DNA from 3 places in the Arthrobacter sp. NicSoilC5 genome. Region 2 is predicted to be linked to each of the others. Evidence: predicted binding sites of a transcription regulator. Region 2 holds the regulator's gene; each other region holds the start of a gene.

Region 1 (7,785 bases), 1.7 Mb from region 2:
TGCCCTCGGCCCAGAACGTGTTCCTGTTCGCCAGCAAGTATGGGCGGGGCGTGGCCGTGGCGCGCGAAACCATCCTGCTTTCCACGGCCGCCGCTGCGCCGGTGCTGGTGCTGGTCGTGTGGCTGCTGGCGGCCTGAAGCGGGCGCGCCGCCCTACCGCCCGGGCCACCGGCCGGGCAAGAATGGGCACATGGAACTTCCCGTGATGCCGCCCGTCCCGCCCATGCTTGCCAAGGCCGTCAGCGGCATCGACGGTATTCCCGGCGGCGGGGACCTCAGCTACGAACCCAAGTGGGACGGCTTCCGGTCGATCATTTTCCGTGACGGCGATGACCTGGAGATCGGCAGCCGCAACGAAAAACCCATGACGCGGTACTTCCCGGAACTCGTGGCCGCGCTCAAGGAGAACCTGCCCCCGCGCTGCGTGGTGGACGGCGAGATCATCCTCGTGGGGGCGTCCGGGAACAGGCTCGACTTCGACACCCTGCAGCAGCGCATCCACCCTGCCGCCAGCCGCGTGAAGCTCCTGGCGGAACAAACCCCGGCAAGCTTTGTGGCCTTTGACCTCCTGGCCCTCGGCGATGAGGACTACACCGGCAGGCCCTTTGCTGAGCGGCGCGCTGCGCTGGAGAAGGCGCTCGCCGCGAGCAAGGCACCAGTGCACCTCACCGCGGCCACCACGGACAAGGACACGGCCGGGCACTGGTTCGAGCAGTTCGAGGGGGCCGGATTGGACGGCATCGTGGCCAAGCGGCTGAACGGCCGGTACGAACCCGACAAGCGGGTGATGTTCAAGGTCAAGCACGAGCGCACCGCGGACTGCGTGGTGGCCGGCTACCGCCTGCACAAGAGCGGCCCGGACGCCATCGGCTCGCTGCTGCTGGGGCTGTACAAGGACGACGGCGGCCTGGCCAGCGTGGGAGTCATCGGCGCCTTCCCGATGAAGCGGCGGCAGGAGCTGTTCCAGGAACTCCAGCCGCTGGTGACCGATTTCGACAACCACCCCTGGGCCTGGGCCAAGCAGGAAGAAGGCGAACGGACCCCGCGGAACGCGGAGGGGAGCCGCTGGAGCGCCGGCAAGGACCTGTCCTTCGTTCCGCTCCGGCCCGAACTGGTGGTGGAGGTCCGCTACGACCACATGGAGGGTGACCGGTTCCGCCACACTGCCCAGTTCAACCGCTGGCGGCCGGACCGGGACCCGGAATCCTGCACCTACGCGCAGCTGGAGGAGCCGGTGAACTTCGACCTCGCCTCGGTGCTGGAGACAGGGCGGTAGCCGGAGACTGGCCCAGTCTTAACGGCCTGGCCCAGTTTTAACGCCGGAGAGCCCGCCATGTGGGGGAATGGCGGGCTCTCCGGCCTGAAAACCGGGCCAGGCTGTACGCGGCGGACGGCCTACTTCAGGCCGAGCTGCTTGGTGGGGATCCGGAAGGATTCCTTTGCGGTCAGGGCCGAGACAGCGGCCACCGCGCAGATGATGGCAGTGAAGATGCTGATCTGGACCCAGCCGCCGGGCTTGATGCCGCCCATGGCAGCCACGATGGCGGGCGCGAACCCTGCCATCAGGAAGCCCAGCTGGGTTCCGATGGCCAGGCCGGAGAACCGGACCTTGGTGCTGAACATTTCGGCGTAGAAGGAAGGCCAGACGGCGTTGGCCGCCGCGTAGCCGCACGAGAAGTAGCCGATGGCGGCCAGGAACATCAGCGGGACGCTGTGGGACTCCAGGCTCAGCAGGAAGACGGGGGTGAGGACCGCGCTGGCCAGGGCGCCGTAGATAAAGACGGGCTTGCGGCCGATCTTGTCGGCCAGCATTCCGAAGAGCGGCTGGGTGCCCAGGGCCACGATGTTGGCGGCAACGACCAGCCACAGGGTGGTGGTGCCGTCCACGCCGGCAACGGTCTTGGCGTAGCTGATGGCCAGGGTGCCGAAGACGGTGGAGACGGCGGCGATGAAGGCGCAGCAGATCACGCGGAGCACGTCGCGCCAGTGGCCCTTGAGCAGGTCTGCCACGGGCAGCTTGGCGATCTGTGCGTTCTTCCGGGCTTCCTCGAAGGCGGGCGGCTCGTGCAGGGTGCGGCGGATGAGGAACGCCACCACAACCACCGCGGCGCTCAGCCAGAACGGGATGCGCCAGCCGATGCCGAACTTGATCTCGTCCGGCAGGGCCAGGACGGGGATGAACACCAGGGCTGCGAGGATCTGGCCGCCCTGGGTGCCGGTGAGGGTCCAGGAGGTGAAGAAGGAGCGGCGGTTGTCCGGGGCATGCTCCAGGGTCATGGAGGAGGCGCCGGCCTGCTCGCCTGCCGCGGAGAGGCCCTGGCAGAGGCGGGCCAGCACCAGCAGCGCCGGAGCCCACCAGCCGACCGTACGGAAGTCGGGCAGGCAGCCGATGACGAAGGTGGAAGCACCCATGAGCACCAGGGTGAACATCAGGACTTTCTGCCGGCCCACCCGGTCGCCGAAGTGGCCCAGGATGATGGCGCCGATGGGACGTGCCACGTACGCGAACCCGAAGGTTGCGAAGGACATGATGGCGGCGTTGGCATCGGCGTTGGGGAAGAAGACCGTGGGGAAGATCAGTGCTGCGGCCGAGCCGAAGATGAAGAAGTCATAGTATTCGACGGCGCTGCCCAGGAAGCTGGCGAGGGCGGCCTTCTTGGGTGTCCCGGCGGAGGTGAGGGCACCCGCCCCTGCGGACGGAAGTGTCTTGCTCATGGTGTTCCTTTGGTGTGACGACATTGTCGCGGATGAATCTGGGGGGGCGCAGCCGCCGATGCCTTGGTGCGGGCGGGGGATGCGGCTGGAGTCCGGTGCAAAGACCCGGCAGTTGTAGCCACATGGTGGGAGCTACTTTTGCGATACAGAAACTATGACTGTGAGGGCAGTCACCTGTCAAGAAAATAATCACCATCTAGAAATAGCTCTCACATTGTGGCAACATCGAATGCATGAGTGTGAACCAAACCACAGCGGTCAATGAAGAATCCGCTGCCGCCGCCCGCGCCGGAGAGCCCGTGAATGCCATGCCGCCGGAAGGCAAAGTGGGCGCCCGTCCCGCCGACCGCACGGACATGGTGGGCAAGGCCCTGGGGCTGCTGGTCCTCCTGGGTGATGAACCCCGCGGTGCCAGTGCCGCAGAAATTTCCCGCCGCGCCGAACTTCCCTTCAGTACCACCTACCGCCTGCTGGGCTCCCTGACCCGCGACGGCTTTGTCGACTACGAGCCGGACGGCCGCCGCTACCACCTGGGCCTGCGGATCTTCCAGCTGGGGCAGCGCGTCTCCAACCACCATGGCTTCGCGGGTACGGCCATGCCCATTCTCCGCCGGGTCACCGAGCAGACCGGCGAGGCGACCATCCTCAGCGTCCGCGACGGCCTGCACCACCTGACCGTCAGCAAGGTGGACGGGCCGCAGACCTTCCGTGTGACCAGTGACCCCGGCCACCTCGGCTCGCTCTCGACCACCGCCGTGGGCAAGGCCCTGGTGGCTTTTGCCGAGGATGCGGAACGGGAAAAGCTGCTGGCGGAGCTCCCGCTGGAGGCGCTGACTGACAAGTCCGTGACGGACCGCCGCGCTTTCCGGGCTGAGATCGAAAAGGTCCGCCGGCAGGGTTACGCCGTCATGGACGAGGAGAACGAGGCGGGGATGCGTGCCGTGGCCGTGCCGCTGCTCAACGACCAGGGGCACGCCTTCGCCTCGCTGGCAACTGCCGTGCCGGTCTTCCGGCTGGACCTGGAGGGGCTGGTGGCGCACGTTCCCCTGCTCCAGGAAGCCGCCGCCGAACTGGCGGCCAGGCTGCCGCAGCGATAGCACCAAGGGGCCAGCAACCGTCCCCGGGGCGACCCTTTTGTTCGCATGAAGAACAATAGTGCGATAAGTGAACATTTGTTGTACCGTAATCCCTATCACCCCGCAGCGCGGCCGAGTTCCGCGCCTGCCCGGTGCCGTACCAAAGGAGCTGCACGCATGAGCAATCGAACTGAGTCCTACCTTGTAGGGCTGGTTGGTGATGGCGTTACGCCATCGCTCACGCCGCCCATGCACGAACGGGAAGGTGACGTGCAGGGCCTGCGCTACCTGTACCGTCCCATCGACCTGCTGGAACTGGGGCTGACCGGGGAATCGGTGGGCGCCATCCTGGACAGTGCCCGCATCCTGGGCTTCAACGGCCTGAACATCACCCATCCCTGCAAGCAGCTGGTCCTGCAGCACCTGGATGAGGTCAGCCCGGACGCGCGCCGCCTCGGTGCCGTCAACACCGTGGTCATCCGGGACGGCCGCTTCATCGGCCACAATACCGACTTCTCCGGCTTCGCCGCCGCCCTCGCCTCCGGCCTTCCCGGCGCCCGGCTGGACCGCGTGGTGCAGCTCGGCGCGGGCGGTGCCGGGTCCGCCGTCGCCTATGCCCTGCTCAGCGCAGGCGTTAAATCCCTGGACCTGGTGGACATGGACCCCGCCAGGGCCACCGCACGGGCTGCCGAGCTGCAGGGCTTTTTCCCGGACAGCACCGTCACGGCCCGCACCACGGCGGAGCTGCCGCAGCTGATGCCGCTGGCCGATGGCCTGGTGCACTGCACACCCGTTGGAATGGCAGCCCACCCCGGCGTCCCGCTGGACCTTGACCTGCTCGAGCCCCGGCACTGGGTGGCGGACATCGTCTACCGCCCGATCGACACCGAACTGGTCCGCGGCGCCCGCGCCAAGGGCTGCGAGGTCCTGGATGGCGGCAGGATGGCAGTGGGCCAGGCCGCCGACGCGTTCCGGATCTTCACCGGCCTGGACGCCGACCCGGAGCGCATGCGCTCGCACTTCCTGGAGCTTGTGGCCGCCGAGGAGGTGACCGCCTGATGCGCACCGGAATCGCCACGGTCTGCCTCTCCGGCACCCTGAAGGAAAAGATGCAGGCCTGCGCCATCGCCGGCTTTGACGGCATCGAGATCTTCGAGCAGGACCTGGTCACCTCACCGCTCAGCCCCGAAGACGTGCGGAAGATGGCAGCGGACCTGGGGCTCGGCCTGGACCTGTACCAGCCCTTCCGCGACTTCGACGGCGTCACCCCGGACCTGCTGAAGGCCAACCTCCGCCGCGCCGAGGCCAAGTTCAAGCTCATGGCCCGCCTGGGCATGGACACCATCCTGGTGTGCTCCAACGTTGCCACCGCCACCATTGACGACGACGCCGTCCGCGCCGAACAACTGGCACAGCTCGCAAACCTGGCGGGGGACCACGGCGTCAAGGTGGCCTATGAGGCCCTGGCCTGGGGCAAGTACGTCAACGACTACGAGCACGCCTACCGCCTGGTGGAGATGGTGGACCACCCCAACCTGGGAACCTGCCTGGACTCCTTCCACATCCTGTCCCGCGACTGGGACACGGCGCCGATCGAGGACATCAACCCGGACAAGATCTTCTTCGTCCAGGTGGCGGACGCCCCCAAGCTCTCCATGGACGTCCTGTCCTGGAGCCGTCATTACCGCGTCTTCCCGGGCGAGGGGCAGTTCGAGCTGGCCAAGTTCATGGGCCATGTGGTCCGCGCCGGCTACACCGGACCCGTGTCGCTGGAGGTCTTCAACGACGTCTTCCGCCAGTCGGACGTCGAGCGCACCGCGGTGGATGCCATGCGGTCCCTGATCTGGCTGGAGGAGCAAAGTGCCAAATGGCTCGCCGGCGCCGAAGCCGCGCCCGGCAACGCAGCCGCGCTCCGCCGTCGTTATCCCATGGAACTTGCCACGCTGCCCAAGGTCAACGAACCTGCCGGCTTCAACTTTGCCGAGGTCAAGGCGGACGATACCGCCCAGCTGGAGAAGCTCCTGGGCCAGCTCGGGTTCCAGTTCGAGGGCCGCCACCGCACCAAGGACGTCCAGCTGTGGACCATGGGGCAGGCCCGGGTGATCATCAACGAGCAGGCCGCGCAGCACGCCGAGCCGGCCATTGCCGCGCTGGGGTTCGACGTCGATTCCCCCGTGATTGCCTCCGCGCGGGCCCAGCAGCTCAAGGCCCCCGTGGTGGCCCGCAAGGTCCAGGCGGACGAGGAAGTGTTCCAGGGCATCTCCGCCCCGGACTCCACCGAGATCTTCCTCTGCCAGGGCAGCCCGGACGGAACCGCGGCGTGGACGCACGAATTCGGGGAAGGGCTGGAACACCCTTCGGCAGGAGCGAGGGCGGTCATCGACCACGTCAACCTGGCCCAGCCGTGGCAGCACTTTGACGAGGCTGTCCTCTTCTACACCAGCGCCCTGGCCCTGGAGCCCCAGCCGTTCGCCGAGGTACCCAGCCCCAGCGGCCTGGTCCGGTCCCAGGTCATGCAGACCTCCGACGGCGCCGTGCGGCTCGTGCTCAACCTGGCACCCATCCAGCAGGCACGGAACCAGGCCCGCAAGACCTATCAGGAACACATCGCCTTCGCCGTGGAGGACTTGGTGGCTACCGCCCGGGCCGCCCGGGACCGCGGCCTGGAATTCCTGCAGATCCCGGCCAATTACTACGAGGACCTGGACGCGCGGTTCGACCTGGAACCGGGATTCCTGGCCACGCTGCAGGAACTCAACCTGCTGTTCGACCGGGATGCCGAGGGCGAGTTCCTGCACTTCTACACCGCCACCGTGGGCAGCGTGTTCTTCGAAATGGTCGAACGCCGCGGCGGCTACGACGGCTACGGCGCCCCGAACGCCCCGGTGCGGCATGCGGTCCAGTACGACTCGCTGCACCGCACCACTTAAACCCGCACCACCCAGTACCCAGACGCAACAAACCCAACAGATCAGAAAGGAGCCAGCCGTGAAGGAAGACATCAACGCCGAGCTGGAGTCGGAGGAGCTCGTGCCCCCGGCCGAACCCAAGGCTGCCCACCAGCCCCTGGACAAGGCCATCGAGTCGCAGGCGGACCTCAGCGCAGAGATCAGCGCCATCGGCGAGGCTTACCGGCGCGCCCTCAAGGACGGCGGCCAGCCGGAGATCCAGCCGCGCCTGGACTACCCGCCGTACCGCAGCAGCATCCTGCGCCACCCCACCAAGAGCCTGCAGCACGCGGACCCGGAAACCATCGAGCTGTACTCGCCGGCGTTCGGGCACCAGGACGTGCACGCCCTGGAATCGGACCTCACCATCCAGCACAACGGCGAACCGCTGGGCGAACGGATCATCGTCTCCGGCAAGGTCCTGGACGGCGACGGCCGCCCGGTGGCGGGACAGCTGGTGGAAATCTGGCAGGCCAACTCCTCCGGCCGCTACATCCACAAGCGTGACCAGCACCCCGCGCCCATCGACCCCAACTTCACCGGCATCGGCCGCTGCATCACCGGCCCGGACGGCTCGTACCGGTTCATCACCATCAAGCCCGGCGCCTACCCGTGGAAGAACCACCTGAACGCGTGGCGGCCGGCGCACATCCACTTCTCGCTGTTCGGCACCGAATTCACCCAGCGGATCATCACCCAGATGTACTTCCCTGGCGACCAGCTGTTCCCGCTGGACCCGATCTACCAGACCATCGTGGACCAGGACGCCCGCGACCGGCTGGTGGCCACGTATGACCACAGCATCACCGAACCCGAATGGGCCCTGGGCTACAACTGGGACATCGTCCTGACCGGTCCCAAGCGGACCTGGACCGAAAACGAGGCGCTTGGCGCCGCAGGCGACGAGGAGTAGGAAAGATGAGCACCAAACTGGTACCCACCCCCGGCCAGACCGTGGGCCCGTTCTACGGCTACGCGCTCCCGTTCGAGAAGGACAACGAACTCCTGCCCCCCGGCTTCCCGGGCTCCATCCGCCTGCAGGGCACC
Region 2 (7,785 bases):
CGATGGAATGCCTGGGGGCACAGAAATGCCCAATGGCCGCCGAATGCTTCAGCGAACTCGCCCGCCAGGACGCAGCCGACGCCGATGTGGTGGTGACCAACCACGCCATGCTGGCCGTCAGCGCGTTCGAGGGACTCGCGGTCCTGCCCGAATACGACGTCGTGGTGGTGGACGAAGCGCACGAACTGCAGGACCGGGTCACTGGCGCCGTGTCCGGACAGTTGTCCGTGGCCATGGTCCACGCTGCCGCTTCGGGTGCCCGGAAACATACCGCCATCACCGTTGATGCCCTGAACGCCGCAGCTGCCAACCTGGAGCTGGCTCTTGCCGGCGCGCCGAACGGTCTGCTTCCCAACGGGCTGAATGATGAACAGCTCGACTGCGTGGACCAATTGCGTGAAGCGTGCCGCGCCGCGTTGTCCGATTCCAAAGGGGACAGCAACACCACAGCCGACGGCGGGCGGCAGCTGGCGCGTTCCCGGCTGATGCTCATCCTGGAACTCTGCGAAAGGCTCATTGCTGCACGCGAGAACCGCGAAGTGGTGTGGTTTTCCCGCGCCAGCACCTTCGACCCCGGCCAGGGATACTCACCGCCCGATGACAGTGCACCGGTGCTGATTAACATAGCCCCGCTGTCCGTCGCCGGCAGGCTGCGGGAGGGGCTTTTTGCGGACCATACCGTCGTGCTGACCTCTGCCACCCTGGCCATTGGCTCCGCCTTTGAACCGGCGGCCGGGGGACTGGGCCTGGTAGGCGACGGAGCCCCCAGCTGGACGGGCGTGGATGTTGGCTCGCCCTTCGACTATCCCAAACAGGGCATCCTCTACGTCGCCGGCCACCTGCCCAAGCCCGGCCGCGGCGTGTCACCGGAAGCGCTGTCAGAACTCGAAGCACTCATCAAGGCATCCGGTGGGGGCGCCCTGTGCCTGTTCTCCTCGCGTCGGGCCGCCGAAGAGGCCGCCGATGCCCTCCGGCCCAAGCTCAATATGACTGTTCTCTGCCAGGGCGAGTCGACCATGACCGCCCTGGTGAAGCAATTCGCCGACGAACCGGACACCTGCCTCTTCGGAACCATGTCCCTGTGGCAGGGCGTCGACGTTCCCGGAGGATCCTGCCGGCTGGTGGTGATAGACCGCATCCCCTTCCCGCGGCCGGACGATCCCCTGATGACGGCGCGTTCGCGTGCCGTGGCGCAGGCAGGGGGAAACGGCTTCATGTCCGTTTCCGCCACCCACGCGGCCATCCGGCTTGCGCAGGGCGCCGGCCGCCTGATCAGGTCTACCGGGGACAAAGGGGTGGTGGCTGTCCTGGACTCACGGCTGGCCACCGAACGCTATGCGGGATTCCTGCGCGGGGCGCTGCCCCCGTTCTGGGCCACCACCGATCGCGCCAAGGCGCTGGCTGCGCTCACCCGGCTTGGTGCAGACGCTTCCTGAGAAACCGCCGGACAACGCCTGCGCGGATGCCGCGCAGGCGTGCGCAGGCTAGAGCGAACGCAGGACTGAGACGACCTTGCCCATGATGGTGGCGTGGTCGCCCAGGATTGGTTCGTACTGCGTGTTCTGGGGGAGCAGCCAGGTGTGTCCGTCGCGCTGGCGGAACGTCTTCACGGTCGCCTCGTCGTCCAGCAGGGCAGCAACAATGTCCCCGTTGGCAGCGTCAGCCTGCCGCCGCACCACCACCCAGTCGCCGTCGCAAATGGCGGCGTCCACCATGGAGTCACCGGCCACCCTCAGCATGAAAAGTTCGCCCTGGCCCACCAGCTGGCGGGGCAGCGGCATGACGTCTTCCACGAGCTGTTCGGCGAGGATGGGGCCGCCGGCGGCAATCCGGCCCACCAGCGGAACCATGGCCGTATCCAGCGCGGTGGGCAGTTCGGTGACCGTGGCGCCGCCGCCCGCAGCCTGCGGCGCAGGAGACGCGCCGGCGCCTTTGCCCCCGCCGTCGAGCGTGAGCGGCATCAGCACTTCCATGGCGCGCGGCCGCTTGGGGTCGCGGCGCAGGTAACCCAGCTTCTCCAACTGTGAGAGCTGGTGGGTCACGCTGGACAGGCTCGCAAGGCCGACGGTATCGCCGATCTCGCGCATGGAGGGCGGATAACCGTTCTCGTTGACCGAGCGCTGGATGGTTTCGAGGATCTTTTTCTGCCGTGGGGTCAGGCCCTTGGCTGTCCTCTTGGATTGCGGGGCGGTCCTGCCCCCGGCGGCTGCTGCTGCCATATTCGCCAATGCCTTTCGCTTGCCGCCGGATCTTCCGTGTGCCGCTGTTGCACAGTGCCGCCGGAAGGACTCCCACTGTCATTGTCAGACCCTGCTGTTCAACTTCAGTGGTGGATGTTCTGTGGTTCCAAAACTAGGCCAGCCACATTGCTTTTTCAAACATTTGTTCTAGCGAGTCTCGACATTGTTCGTTGATAGGTGCTAAAACTTAACATGCAAAGTTCGAACATGTGTTCTAACCAGCAGATGCCCCATTCGAATACGCGGCCGGGAGAAGTCACGGCGCGATATGCGCGGCAAGGCAGCAGCGGGCGGACACCCGGGCAGCACGGCAAGTCCAGGAGGGCTTAGTTCATGTCAGCTTTATCTCTTCACCAGGTTTCACCTTCGTCCGCACCCCTGCGGCTGACCCGCCGGGGGAGGATCGTCCTGATCGGAGTTCCGCTCGTGCTCCTGGCTGTACTCCTGCTGTCGCTTTCGGGCCTCTTCCACTCCCCGGCCAAGGCCTCGGATTCGGCCGCCGACCTTGCCGTGACGCCCACCGTCACGGTGACCGTGCAGTCCGGCCAGTCGCTGTGGGCCATTGCGGGCGCCGTCGCTCCGGACCGGGACGCCCGGGACGTCGTGGCAGACATCGTCCAGCTCAACAACCTTGCCGCGGGCACCGTTCTTCCGGGCCAGCAGCTCTTCGTCCCCACTCACTGACCGTCCCCGCCCACTGACTGTCCCGCCCACTGACCGGCCGCCCACTGACCGGCCGCCCACTGACCGGCCGCCCACTGACCGGCCGCCCACTGACCGGCGCCACCCCTGAGTTCGTGGCCTCTGCGAGGGTGGCCTGCCTGGCTGGCTGGCAAGCCCTGGAGCGGGCCGCCGCGGGACATGCCGAGGGCGAACAGGAACCGTCACATTTTCCGGTCGTTGCCGCGGCAACTAAACTGTTCAGGTGAACGACCAGCTAGAACGTCTGAACCGGCTTCCCCTCCGCAGCAACCTCCGCGGCCTGACCCCTTACGGGGCGCCCCAACTGGACGTCCCCATTCTGCTGAACGTCAATGAAAACACCCATGGTGTCCCCGCCGACGTGCGCGCAGCCATCAGTGCCGCCGTGACGGAGGCCGCTGCGGGTCTAAACCGTTACCCGGACCGTGAGTTCACCGCGCTCCGGAAGGCCCTGGCCGAATACCTCGGGCATGGGCTCGATGAAACCAACCTGTGGGCCGCCAACGGTTCCAACGAGGTCCTCCAGCAGATCCTCCAGGCCTTTGGCGGTCCGGGCCGCACCGCATTGGGTTTCCCGCCCACGTACTCCATGTACCCGCTGCTGGCCAGCGGAACAGACACGCAGTACATCACCGGGGAGCGCGCGGAGGGCTATGACCTCAGCGCGGAGTCGGCCGCGCGCCAGGTCAAGGAACTGCAGCCGAACATCGTGTTCCTCTGCTCGCCCAACAACCCCACCGGGACCGGACTTGGGCTGGACGTCGTGGAGTCCGTCTACGAGGCCGGTTCGGACAGCCAGGCCATCGTCATAGTCGATGAGGCGTACCACGAGTTCGCGCACGACGGAACGCCCAGCGCGCTGACGCTCCTGCCCGGCCGTGAGCGGCTGATCGTGTCCCGCACCATGAGCAAAGCGTTCGCCCTGGCGGGGGCCCGGCTCGGCTACATGGCCGCTGCACCCGAGGTCACCGACGCCCTGCGCCTGGTCCGCCTGCCGTACCACCTGTCCGCCATCACCCAGGCCACCGCCCTGGCCGCACTCGAACACCGCGAAGCGCTCATGGCCGACGTCGAGGACATTAAGAAGCAGCGGGACCGCATCGTGGCCGAACTGACCAGGATGGGCCTCAAGCCCGCCGCGTCGGACTCCAACTACGTGTTCTTTGGCGGCCTGGAAAATCCGCACCAGGTCTGGCAGGAACTGCTGGACGCGGGCGTGCTCATCCGGGACGTGGGCATCCCCGGCCACCTCCGGGTCACCGCAGGCACTGAGGCGGAAACCACAGCCTTCCTCACGTCCCTGGAACGCATCCTTGCCGACCACGCCGCGCTTCACGCCTAGACTTGATACTGCGGCGCTGGTCGCCTTGAACCACTCCTTCTCCCACTAAGGATCCTTCACCATGAGTCCAACCGGATCGAATACGGCTGCTGCCCGGACCGCCCGCATGGAGCGTGCCACCAGCGAGTCCTCCGTACTCGTGGAGATCAACCTCGACGGAACCGGCGTATCGGACATCGATACCTCGGTGCCGTTCTACGACCACATGCTGACCGCCCTGTGCAAGCACTCACTGATCGACATGACGGTCAAGGCCACCGGCGACACCCACATCGACGTCCACCACACCGTGGAGGACGTCGCCATCACCTTCGGCGAGGTCCTCCGGACCGCCCTGGGCAACAAAGCAGGGATCCGCCGGTTCGGCGAAGCCACCGTGCCGCTGGATGAGGCCCTTGCCAATGCGGTGGTGGACGTGTCCGGCCGCCCGTATCTGGTGCACGGGGGTGAGCCGGCGGGCCAGGAATACCACCTGATCGGCGGCCACTTCACCGGGTCCCTGACCCGCCACGTGTTCGAGGCCATCACCCTGCACGCCGGCATCTGCCTGCACATGAACGTGATTGCCGGCCGGGACCCGCACCACATCGTCGAGGCACAGTTCAAGGCCTTTGCCCGCGCCCTCCGCGCCGCCGTCGAACCGGATCCCCGGGTTGAGGGCATCCCGTCCACCAAGGGTGCGCTGTGAGCGGGCAGGTCCTGAAGGACGGGGCAATCATCGACCCGTCGGCGTCGCGCAGCCTGCCGTCGCCGGAGGGCAAGCCCACGGTCACGGTGCTGGACTACGGGTCCGGGAACGTCCGCTCGGCCGTGCGCGCGCTGGAACGTGCCGGCGCGGAAGTGGTCCTGAGCGCCAAGCCGGAAGACGTGCTGAACGCGGACGGTCTGGTGGTGCCGGGCGTCGGCGCGTTCGAGACCGTGATGCGCGAGCTCAAGGCCGTGGACGGCATCCGGCTCATCGGCCGGCGCGTGGCAGGCGGCCGCCCTGTCCTTGGTATCTGCGTGGGCCTGCAGGTCCTGTTTGAAGCCGGCGTCGAACACGGTACCGAAGCGCAGGGCATCGGCGAATGGCCCGGCAAGGTGGAGGCACTCCCCGCGGAAGTTGTTCCGCACATGGGCTGGAACACCGTCAAGGTCCCCGAAGGCTCGAAACTCTTTGCCGGCGTCGAAAACGAGCGGTTCTACTTCGTGCACTCCTACGGCGTGCAGGAATGGAACTTCGACGTCATCCAGCCCCGGATGGCGCCGCCCCTGGTTACTTGGTCCGAGCATGGCGGACCGTTCATCGCTGCCGTAGAAAACGGCCCGCTCTGCGCCACCCAGTTCCACCCCGAAAAGTCCGGCGATGCCGGTGCGCGGCTCCTGCGCAACTGGGTGGAAGGCCTGCGCAAGCCGGCCGCCGCTGACTCCGGCGCCCCGGCCGCCGACGCCGGCAGTGACGCCTAGATGTGGCCCGTACTCCTGACGGGCCTCGCCGGCCTGCTGATTGGCGGCGGCATCTCGTTCCGGCAGCAGCGCAAGCCCCTCTGGACCCAGGTGGCCTTTTACGTCCTGGCCGCCATGTCGCTGGTCGCCGCCTACCTGCTCACGCTGCCGGCCGGCTGATCCAGGGGCTCCGCGGCACTGCCTGAACGCGCCGACTTCCACCCGCCTTTGCCCGAAACCGAAGAACCAACATCGAGGATGAGTATGACCACCGCACATGACCTGCCGGTACTTGAACTGCTGCCTGCCGTCGACGTCGTCAACGGCCAGGCCGTCCGGCTGGTCCAGGGCGAGGCAGGAAGCGAAACCAGCTACGGAACGCCCCTCGAAGCGGCGCTGAACTGGCAGCAGCAGGGCGCCGAATGGGTTCACCTGGTGGACCTTGACGCAGCGTTTGGGCGTGGCTCCAACGCCGACCTGCTCCGCGAGGTGGTGGGCAGGCTGGACATCAAGGTGGAGCTCTCGGGCGGCCTCCGCGATGACGAGACCCTGGAAGCAGCCCTCGATTTGGGTGTGGCGCGCGTCAACCTTGGGACCGCAGCACTGGAAAACCCGGAGTGGACTGCCCGGGCCATCGAGCGTTTCGGCGACATGATCGCCGTCGGCCTTGACGTCCGGGGGACCACCCTGGCCGGCCGTGGCTGGACGAAGGAAGGCGGGGACCTGTGGGACGTGCTGGGCCGCCTCGAAGAGGCCGGCTGCGCCCGCTACGTGGTGACCGATGTGACCAAGGACGGCACCCTGCAGGGCCCGAACGTTGAACTCCTGCGCCAGATGGTCGAGAAGACCGGCAAGCCCGTGGTGGCCTCCGGCGGCATCTCCAGCCTGGACGACCTCAAGGTCCTCCGCTCGCTGGTTCCCCTGGGCGTCGAAGGCGCCATTGTGGGCAAGGCCCTCTACGCCGGTGCCTTCACGCTGCCCGAAGCCCTCGACGTCGCCGGCCGCCGCTAGGCGCGGGGAAGCAGCCCGGCCATGCCCAGCTCCGAAGAACCGGTAAGCCCTCCCGCCCGCCACCTGCCCGGCCACATTGCGGCGGCGCTGGCCGGCGCCGGTGGTGCCACGGACTCCGCGGGCCAGCCATGGGCCGGCCGCAGCCTCGCCGGTGAGGACGCAAAGATCCACAACTTCGAGGACGACGACGGAACGGCCGACGCCGGCTACCTCGCCGCAATTGCCGCGCTCCGCCAGGGGCGGGGCGACGAGGCTGACGTCGTTGCGTCGCTGGCCACGGCCCGGGTCTTCATTCCCATCGTGGCGCAGCTGGCTGAAGAAGCAGAAACAGAGCACGGGCTGCACGCTGACAAACAGGCGGATATGGCGCTGGTGACGCTGAAGGCTGCGGACGGACGGACTGCGCTGCCGGCCTTCACGTCGGCAGACGCATTGTCCGCATGGCATCCCGAAGCCCGTCCGGTGGCCGTCTATGCCGCCCGCGCGGCGCTCTCGGCCGTCGCCGAAGGTGCAGAACTCCTGGTCCTGGATCCGGGCGCCGACGTGACGTTCGTGGTGCGCAGGCCCGGTGTCTGGGCCCTCGCCCAGCAGCATGGCTGGACCCCTTCCTACAGTGACCCGGAGCTTGCCGCCGAAATGGGCACCGCTGCCGCCGGCTTCGCGGCTGTCCGCGGCATCGAGCTGCTGCCCGGCAGGGGAGTGGCCGCCATGGCCGCCGACGGCTCTGTTGTTCCAGGCGGTGGTGCCGGGCCGGAGCTGCAAGTGGTGCTTTACCTTGAAGACGGCCTCGACGCTGCCGGTGTGCAGGAGCTGGTGGCCGGCCTGCAGTCAAAGTGGTCACAGAATGTATTGTTTGGGGAGCGCGTCGACTCCCTTGAAATCAAACTGAGGCGCGCTCCCGATTAACCGCTGCAGGGTGGGTGATCCCCGCCGGTACAGCGGAATACCCTGAAGGACCGCTTCGTGAATTTCGCTCTCTACCGGGAGTTGCTCGCCATCCGGCCGATCCGGCGGCTGCTGCTGGTGGGCATGGTTGCCCGCATCCCCCATTCAGCCGCGGGGGTC
Region 3 (7,785 bases), 1.5 Mb from region 2:
GACGCCACCATGACGGACACATTGGAAGCCGCGAAGGATATGCGGCTCACGCCGCCCGCGCTCCCGCCGCAGTTTGCGGAGCAGCTGGATGCCATCCGCAGCGCGTCCCGGATCAGCACCCTGCTTGAGAACCAGATGCTGATGACCGCGTTCCAGCCCATCTACGGGCTGGAAGGAAGAACCGTGGTGGGCGCAGAGGCGCTGTCCCGGTTCGTCAGCGACGACGGCGCAGCCGCGGAGCTGTGGTTTGCCGAGGCCGCCGCGGTGGGCCTGGGCGCCAACCTCGAGTTCTCCGCGCTGGGATCGGCGGCAGCGGCCGCGAAGGACCTGCCCGAGGACCTGTACGTGTCCCTCAACATTTCCCCCACGTCCTGCCTGGACCCGCGGCTGCCGGAGCTCTTCGACCACATTGAATTGCCCATCCACCGGGTGGTGCTCGAATTGACCCAGGACATTCCCGAAGAGGAATACCTGCAATTCCTTTCCGCGATCAATCCGCTGCGGGAAAAGGGCCTGCGCATTGCCGTCGACGACACCCACACCGGCGCCGGCGCGCTGAGCCGCATGGTCCACCTGAGGCCCGACTTCCTCAAGGTGGGCCGCAACGTGATCGGCGACGTCGACAAGGACGGCCTCCAGCGTGCGCTGGCTGCATGCCTGGTGGACTTCACCGACCAGGTTGGCATCACCCTGGTGGCCGAGGGCATCGAAACGGTGGGCGAACTCAAGGTCCTCACGGAACTGGGCATCAGCGCCGGCCAGGGCTACCTGCTGGGCCGGCCGTCGGTGCGGCCCAAGGACTGGGCCAGCTGGAACACGCGCCTCGACATGGACGGCCTGGAGCGCCACCTGGCCGGGCCGGGGGAACCTCGCGCCACCACCCGGGGAACAGAGTCGTCCTGAGAACCTGACGCAGTCAGCGGGGCGGCGGGCAGCATGCGCCGCCCCGCTGCACGTCCGGGCCCTATTCGGAGTGGCCCTGGTCCCTGCTCATCTGGCCCTCCGCCGGCGGCGTCTCTCCCGGCGGGACTCCCCCGCCCGGTTCCAGGCCGGTGACATTGCCTTCCAGCGGATCCGGGTTCGGCGAGCCGGCCGCCTCCCGGCTGCGCTGCTCCGCCGGACGGGGCTGGGCGGCGCCCACCTCTTCCTTACCCGGGCGGTCGGGGTTCGCGGGGTCATTTTCCGGATGGTAAGTGCTCATAGCCTTTCCTTTCCTCTCCGGCTGCGGTTCGGTTCCCCAGCACTGGACTAATTGTAAGCATGCTGATAATTCTGGAGGAGTAGGGCCGGCACGCCGCTGGGGCGGCCGGCACGCAACGCCGGAAGGAGCAGTCACATGGGTATCGGCGACAGCATTGGCAAGGCAGCAAAAAACGCCATGGAGGACCTGGCCGGGACATCCAAGCCGACGGAGAAAACGGACGTGCCGGACCCGGCAGATCCCAACGACGACGTGGAGGTCCACTCGTCCCTGAGCGAAGGCTCAAACGCGATTGAGGCGGAGAAGCAGAAGGCGCCCGGCCTCAAAACCGGGGCCGCCCCTGGGCCGGTCTCCAACAGCCCGCTGGGCGGCGACGCCGACAACGACAAGGCGCACAACAGCAGGGCGCACGGCGAGCGGGAGCAGAACGGCACAACGGACGACGCCGGCCTGGCCGGGGACGCCACGGCGCCCACCGCAACAGACCAGGGCTAGGCGCCCGGGAACAGGCCGGGGGCTAGGCAGCCGGGAGCAGGCCAGAGGCTAGGCAGCCGGGCCGGGCGCCCGGTTAGCCTGCCCGGGCTTCTCCGGCCACTGGCCTCGGGCGCGCAGCACGTCGCGGAGCAGGTCCGCCCGGTCGGTGACGATGCCGTCCACCCCCAGCTGGAGGAGCCGGTGCATCTCGCCGGCATCGTTGATGGTCCACACATGAACCACCAGGTCCAGGTCATGCGCCCGCCGGATGAAACCGGTGGTGACTACAGGCACCCGCCCATAGCGGACGGGCACTTGCAGAGCATGCACGTCCCGGAGCACCCGGCGCATGAGCCACCGGAACGCCGGACGTGGAAGCGCAGGCCCCAGCAAGGTGAAGAGGGCGCTCGAGGCCACTCCAGCGGACGAAGCCACAGGCTGGCTGAGCAGTTTCAGCACCGCGCGCCGCCGGCGGTCCGAAAAGCTGGTCACCAGAACGCGGTGGTGCACCTGGTGCCGCTCGATCGCGGCAGCGGTGCTGCGGACCGAGCCCCAGTCCTTGACGTCGAGGTTCAGCCGCGCTTCGGGAAGCTGGGTGACCAGTTCGTCGAACGTGGGGATGGGCTCGCGGCCGTTGATCCGCGCCCTGGCCACGTCCGCGGCCGGAAGTTCCGCCACCCGGCCCCTGCCGTCCGTGACCCGGTCCAGGGTTTCGTCATGGAAGAGCAGCAGCACGCCGTCCGCCGTCGTGTGCACATCCGTTTCAAGGTAGCGGAAGCCGAGGTCGACGCCGGCGCGGAACGCGGCCATGGAGTTTTCCAGGCCCTCAGCCGAAAATCCGCGGTGCGCCATGGCGATGGGAAGCTGCCGCCCGGCGTCGTCAGGGTGCTCAAAGAAAGGCAGGCTCACACTGCGAGCCTACCGCCCCCACCATGAGTGAAACCCACCGTCAATCCAGGCAGGCGGTCTCTCCGCAGGGAAGGATGTCCACGCCGTCGCCGCAGTGCAGCAGGGTCCGCCCACGGCCGGCGTCCAGGTGGACCCATACCGCGGTGTGGTCCGCCGTGACGGTGTCCACCACGCCGCCTGCCTCGAATCCGGGCGCGAACAGGACCCGGACCCGGTCACCCTGGCGCAACTGTTTCCAGTGCGGAGCGGGCGTTGCTTTGCGCTGCGGCGCATCGGCCGCGTGCTGCCTGACGTTTCGTGCCATCGTTGCCCCCTTCGAGCCGGCGGGAGGGTGCCTGCTCTCCACGCTTCACGCTACGCAGGGAAGGTAAACGCCAGGTGAGCGCAAGCTGTGAAAATGGGGGTGCCGGGTCCGGGACAGCCCGGGCGTCAGGAAAACTGGACGCCCAAGGCAGCGAGCCGGGCCTCCAAAACCTGGGCCACGCCGTCGTCGTCAAAATGCGGCGCCTGCTGCCCGGCCGCGCGAATGGCTTCCGGATGGCCGCTGGCCATCGCGTACCCATGACCGGCCCAGCGGAGCATCTCGATGTCGTTGGGCATGTCACCGAAGGCCACCACGTCTGCGGCGTCGATGCCCAGTGCGCCTGCGTATTCTGCAAGCGTGACGGCCTTGTTCACGCCGGGCAGCGACAGTTCCAGCATCGCAACGCCCGGGGAGGAGTGGGTGGTGGCGGCCAGATGTTCGACGGCGGGCGCCACCTCGGCGAGGAAATCGTCCGGGGTGCCGTCGCGGACGATGGCGAGGAACTTGACCACGGAGTCATCGTCCGTGAGGGTTTGCTTCAGCGGCGCCGGGGTGAATTCGGCGAGAAGTTCGCTGGAGTCGTTTTCGATGAAGCCCGGTTCCAGGTGGAATCCGGTGAGCGTTTCCGCGGCGAACAGCGCAGCCGGGCGGAGCCCCTTGATGATGCGGCGGGCTTCCAGGACGGTCTCGATGGCCAGTGTGCGGGCGGAGACCAGGCGGTCCGCTTCAAGGTCCCACACGACGGCACCATTGGAGCAGATCACCCGGCCGGTGTGGCCCAGCTGTTCCTCCAGGGGGTGCAGCCAGCGGGGCGGGCGTCCGGTCACAAACACCAGTTCGACGCCGGCATCCCGGCAGGCGTGGAAGGCACGGATGGTGCGGTCACTGATTTTTCCGTCGTGTCCGAGGATCGTTCCGTCAATATCGCTTGCTACCAACCGCATCCTGCAAGTCTACGTGGGCGGTTGGCTCCCGTGCGCCGATTCCACGGACAGGAGCCGGGCGTAGTTCAGGCACATGCTTAGGCTTTCATCGGCCGGGGCGCTGGTGCCCTTGAGGACTACCGGGGCGCCGGCGGCAAGACGCTGGCCGCCGGGCATTACCAGCGTTTCAGCGTCGAAACTGGTTCCTTCGGGGAAGATCAGGGTGTAATCGTTCCCGTCGGCAGCCTGCAGGATGACGCATCCGGCCCCGTCCCTGTCCATGTGGCCCTTGAGCTCCACCTCGGGTCCCGTTGCGGACGTCTGACTGGAGCGGACCACGGCCTTCAGCCCATCCGTTCCCGGCAGCACCGTGGTGGGAGGCTTCGCGGAGGCCGGCACCAGCCGGAAGGCGTAACGGCCCTCTGCTCCGCCTTCCGGAGTCATGACGAAGTCCACTCCCCGGACGGCGAGCGCCACCTGCGTTTTGAAGATGTTCCCGTCACAGGGGACCTGCAGCGGGGGAAGGACTTCGGCGCCGGCCTGGCTGGCAAGCGAAACCTCTGCCGTCACCGGACCCTCGCAGGTGAAATGCACCTCATAGCCACCCGGTTCCGCGCCAGTGAATCCGAAGCTGACCGTGGTGTTCGAGCTGGTGGAACCGGCGAACTCGCCGGGCAACCTGGGCTGCAGTTGCTCTTGGGACCACTGGCGCATGTCTTCCACCCCGGAAGCACGCGGATCGGCGCCGGGCTGGGCGGCAGCGGTGGCCGGGGGCGGCGGCACTGGAGCCTGCCCCTCGGGTACCTCGCTGTACGCGCACCCCGCCAGTCCCGGCGTCATCGCCGCCGCAATCCACCAAAGCCGTACCAACCGCATCGTTTCCCCCCAGAGCAGACAGTGGCCTGATTCTAGTCCCCCCGAGCGGGACTGCCCGTTGTCAGCCCTCGGGGCTACACTGAAACTATCGAACATATTTTCGAATAAAGGTGTGTTGTGGGCGTTATTGTCGGTCCCCGCGTGATAGACGCGGGCGCCTCGTTGTTCTCGGTGCTGATTTCCCCGGTCGCGGTGGCGGCGGGCTTTCCGTCGCCGGCACAGGACTACTTCGACGGCCGGATCGACCTGAACGCGCACCTGATCAAGGACATCACCAGCACCTTCGTGGTCCGGGTGACGGGGGATTCCATGGAGGGTGCCGGCATCAGCGACGGGGACGAACTGATCGTCAACCGTGCCCTCGAGCCCAGGGACGGGGCCGTGGTGATCGCCGTCCTGGACGGGGAACTGACGGTCAAGCGCTTGCGCATCACCCGCACTGGCGTGGTGCTGCAGGCGGAGAACCCCAAGTACCCGGACATCCACGTGCCCGCACTGTCCGAGCTGACCATCTGGGGCGTTGCCACCAGGTGCCTGCACCATGTCTGAGCTGCCCGCGCCTGCGGATCAGCATGGCTAAGCCAGTCCACATGCGGCAGATGCCGCAGATCGCGCACGTGGACGTCAATTGCTTCTACGCCTCCGCCGAGCGCGCCTTCGACCCCTCCCTGGAAGGGCGGCCGCTGGTGGTGCTCTCCAACAATGACGGCTGCGCCGTGACCCGCTCCCCGGAAGCGAAGGCACTGGGCATCGCCACGGGCGAACCGTGGTTCAAACTCGCGCCGCGGGCCAAGGAGTGGGGCCTGGTGGCAAAATCCAGCAACTATGAGCTGTACGGCGACATCAGCTCCCGCGTAATGGAACTGCTGGGCAGGTACTCGGCCTGGCTGGAGGTCTACAGCATCGACGAGGCATTCCTGGGCGTCAAGGGCACCCCGGACGAGCTGCTGTCCCTTGGCCGGAGGATGAAAGAGGCGGTCCGGCGGCACGTGGGGGTTCCCGTGTGCGTTGGCATCGCCCCCACTAAAACCCTGGCGAAACTCTGCAATAAATGGGCCAAGAACAATCCCGCCTTTGGCGGAGTCTGCCTGTGGGAATCCGTTCCGGCTGACGTGCGGGAGGGTTTGATGTCCCGGCTTCCTGTCGATGAGATCTGGGGCATTGCCGGGCGGCTCACAAAGCGCCTCAATGTGCTGGGCATCGTCACTGTCCAGGACCTTGTCCGGGCGGATCCGGTAATGATCAGGGATAAGTTCTCGGTGGTGCTGATGCGCACGGTCCTGGAACTGCGGGGCACCCCCTGCATCCCGATGGAAGAAGAGCGCATCGGCCGCGACCAGCTGATTTTTTCCCGCTCTTTCGCCACCCCTGTGACCACCGCCGCCGGACTTCGGGAGGTGCTCAGCATCTACGGGCAGCAGGCGAGCGCCAGGCTCTCAAAGCACGGGCTGCAGGCAAAGGTCCTGACGGCGTTTGCTGCCACGTCCCCCTTCCGGGACCACGAGCAGGCGTACCCATCGGTGTGCGTCGCGCTGCCCATGCCCACGGCGGATCCGCTGCTGCTCACCAGGGCGGCGCACGCGCTGCTGCCCAGCATCCGGGACGGACTCAAATACGCCAAGGCGGGGCTGATGCTCACCGACCTGCGGCCCACGGGGAACCAGCCGCCCCTGGAGCCATTCGAGAACCGGCATGAGGAACGCGGCATCGGGCCGCTGCTTGAGGATGTGAGCCGCCGCTTCGGGCGGGGCACCATCGGGCTGGGGCACGCGGGCATCAGGTCCGGGCTGGACTGGACCATGAAACGTGACATGCGCTCGCCCCGCTATACGACGCACTGGGACGAGCTGCCCTTGGTCAAGGCGGCGTGAGGGGTCAGGCGCCTGAAGAGCTCAAGGCGGCCTGGGGCTGCAAGGCGGCCTGGGGCCGACGGTTCCCGCCGCCGGACGCTGGGCCGGCGGCGGGGACGCGGGGTTGCTAGACGCGGGACCTGCCACGGACGAAGTGGAAGATCAGGACCACCACTGCGACAACCAACAGAATGTGGATCAGGCCGCCGCCAATGTTCGCGAGCAATCCGAGAAGCCAGAGAACGGCGATGATGATGGCAATCCAAAGCAACATGAGAGTCTCCTTGATTAGTTTTACAAAATCCCCATGCCGTGCACGTACCCACAATGCGGCACGCGAATCACGGCCCGCACCTGCTGATGGCTTCCACGGCCGCCGTTGCGTCCCGACTGCGGACAGGGCCCCCTCCGCCGGACCTCCGAACAGCGTCCCCGCACGACGATTTTTGACGCCGCACTACGCCGCGTTGAGCGTTCGCGTCGCCGCATGAACGCCCGCTACGGGGTTGATTGTGGGGCCGCTGGGCGCTCCGTAATCTCGTCTCAGCACCCACCCCAGCAAAGGATTTCCCCATGGCAAACCAGCAGGACAAGAGTCCGGAAGACCAGCACGGCTCCACCCGCATCGTCGCCGGGCAGCCCGCCAAGCCCACACGCCCGCTCGGCCTGAAGATCGGAATCGCGGCAGCCGTCCTGGCCCTCATCGGTGGGGGCGCCGCCGTCGCGTCCGCCGTGAACAGCGGGACACCGGCAGCCTCGCAGGAGGCTGCCCCGTCAGGCAACCCCGCGGCCGAACTGAAGCTCGGCTACTTTGGAAACGTCACGCATGCCCCGGCCCTCGTGGGCGTCAGCAAAGGCTTCATCAAGGACGAACTCGGCAGCACCAGGCTCAGCACCCAGGTGTTCAACGCCGGCCCGGCAGCCATCGAAGCCCTGAACGCAGGGGCCATCGACGCCACCTACATCGGCCCGAACCCGGCCATCAACTCCTTCGTGAAGAGCCAGGGCCAGTCGATCAACATCATCGCCGGCGCCGCAGCCGGCGGGGCGCAGCTGGTGGTCAAGCCGGACATCACCTCCGCCGCGGACCTCAAAGGCAAGACCCTCGCCTCCCCGCAGCTGGGCGGCACCCAGGACGTGGCCCTGCGCGCCTGGCTCTCCTCCCAGGGGTACAAGACCGGGGTGGACGGCAGCGGTGACGTGGCCATCAACCCCACGGAGAACGCCCAGACCCTCAAGCTGTTCCAG

What was found. Region 2 encodes LexA, which represses DNA repair genes until DNA is damaged. Its sites were predicted from a motif close to TCGAACANNTGTTCGA; they were not measured.
Region 1: the regulator LexA is predicted to act here: its motif matches at 3,879-3,894, upstream of LDO22_RS13450 (shikimate dehydrogenase).
Region 3: the regulator LexA is predicted to act here: its motif matches at 4,776-4,791, upstream of umuD (translesion error-prone DNA polymerase V autoproteolytic subunit).

The regions. Positions count from the first base shown of each region.
Region 1 is NZ_AP024660.1:2,869,171-2,876,955, reverse strand. Features, by position in the region: gene LDO22_RS13470 (AEC family transporter) at 1-137, shown strand, start outside; gene LDO22_RS13465 (ATP-dependent DNA ligase) at 190-1,275, shown strand; gene LDO22_RS13460 (MFS transporter) at 1,395-2,714, opposite strand; gene LDO22_RS13455 (IclR family transcriptional regulator) at 2,948-3,811, shown strand; gene LDO22_RS13450 (shikimate dehydrogenase) at 3,968-4,849, shown strand; gene LDO22_RS13445 (sugar phosphate isomerase/epimerase and 4-hydroxyphenylpyruvate domain-containing protein) at 4,849-6,720, shown strand; gene pcaH (protocatechuate 3,4-dioxygenase subunit beta) at 6,779-7,651, shown strand; gene pcaG (protocatechuate 3,4-dioxygenase subunit alpha) at 7,657-7,785, shown strand, end outside.
Region 2 is NZ_AP024660.1:4,610,792-4,618,576, forward strand. Features, by position in the region: gene LDO22_RS21385 (ATP-dependent DNA helicase) at 1-1,436, shown strand, start outside; gene lexA (transcriptional repressor LexA) at 1,485-2,219, opposite strand; gene LDO22_RS21395 (LysM peptidoglycan-binding domain-containing protein) at 2,574-2,924, shown strand; gene LDO22_RS21400 (histidinol-phosphate transaminase) at 3,166-4,284, shown strand; gene hisB (imidazoleglycerol-phosphate dehydratase HisB) at 4,346-4,972, shown strand; gene hisH (imidazole glycerol phosphate synthase subunit HisH) at 4,969-5,730, shown strand; gene LDO22_RS21415 (hypothetical protein) at 5,731-5,889, shown strand; gene priA (bifunctional 1-(5-phosphoribosyl)-5-((5-phosphoribosylamino)methylideneamino)imidazole-4-carboxamide isomerase/phosphoribosylanthranilate isomerase PriA) at 5,974-6,720, shown strand; gene LDO22_RS21425 (SseB family protein) at 6,742-7,626, shown strand; gene LDO22_RS21430 (MFS transporter) at 7,684-7,785, shown strand, end outside.
Region 3 is NZ_AP024660.1:3,123,042-3,130,826, reverse strand. Features, by position in the region: gene LDO22_RS14670 (EAL domain-containing protein) at 1-903, shown strand, start outside; gene LDO22_RS14665 (DUF6480 family protein) at 965-1,201, opposite strand; gene LDO22_RS14660 (hypothetical protein) at 1,337-1,696, shown strand; gene LDO22_RS14655 (glycerophosphodiester phosphodiesterase family protein) at 1,745-2,527, opposite strand; gene LDO22_RS14650 (hypothetical protein) at 2,625-2,888, opposite strand; gene LDO22_RS14645 (HAD family hydrolase) at 3,014-3,832, opposite strand; gene LDO22_RS14640 (hypothetical protein) at 3,842-4,651, opposite strand; gene umuD (translesion error-prone DNA polymerase V autoproteolytic subunit) at 4,805-5,236, shown strand; gene LDO22_RS14630 (Y-family DNA polymerase) at 5,260-6,558, shown strand; gene LDO22_RS14625 (lmo0937 family membrane protein) at 6,665-6,811, opposite strand; gene LDO22_RS14620 (ABC transporter substrate-binding protein) at 7,111-7,785, shown strand, end outside.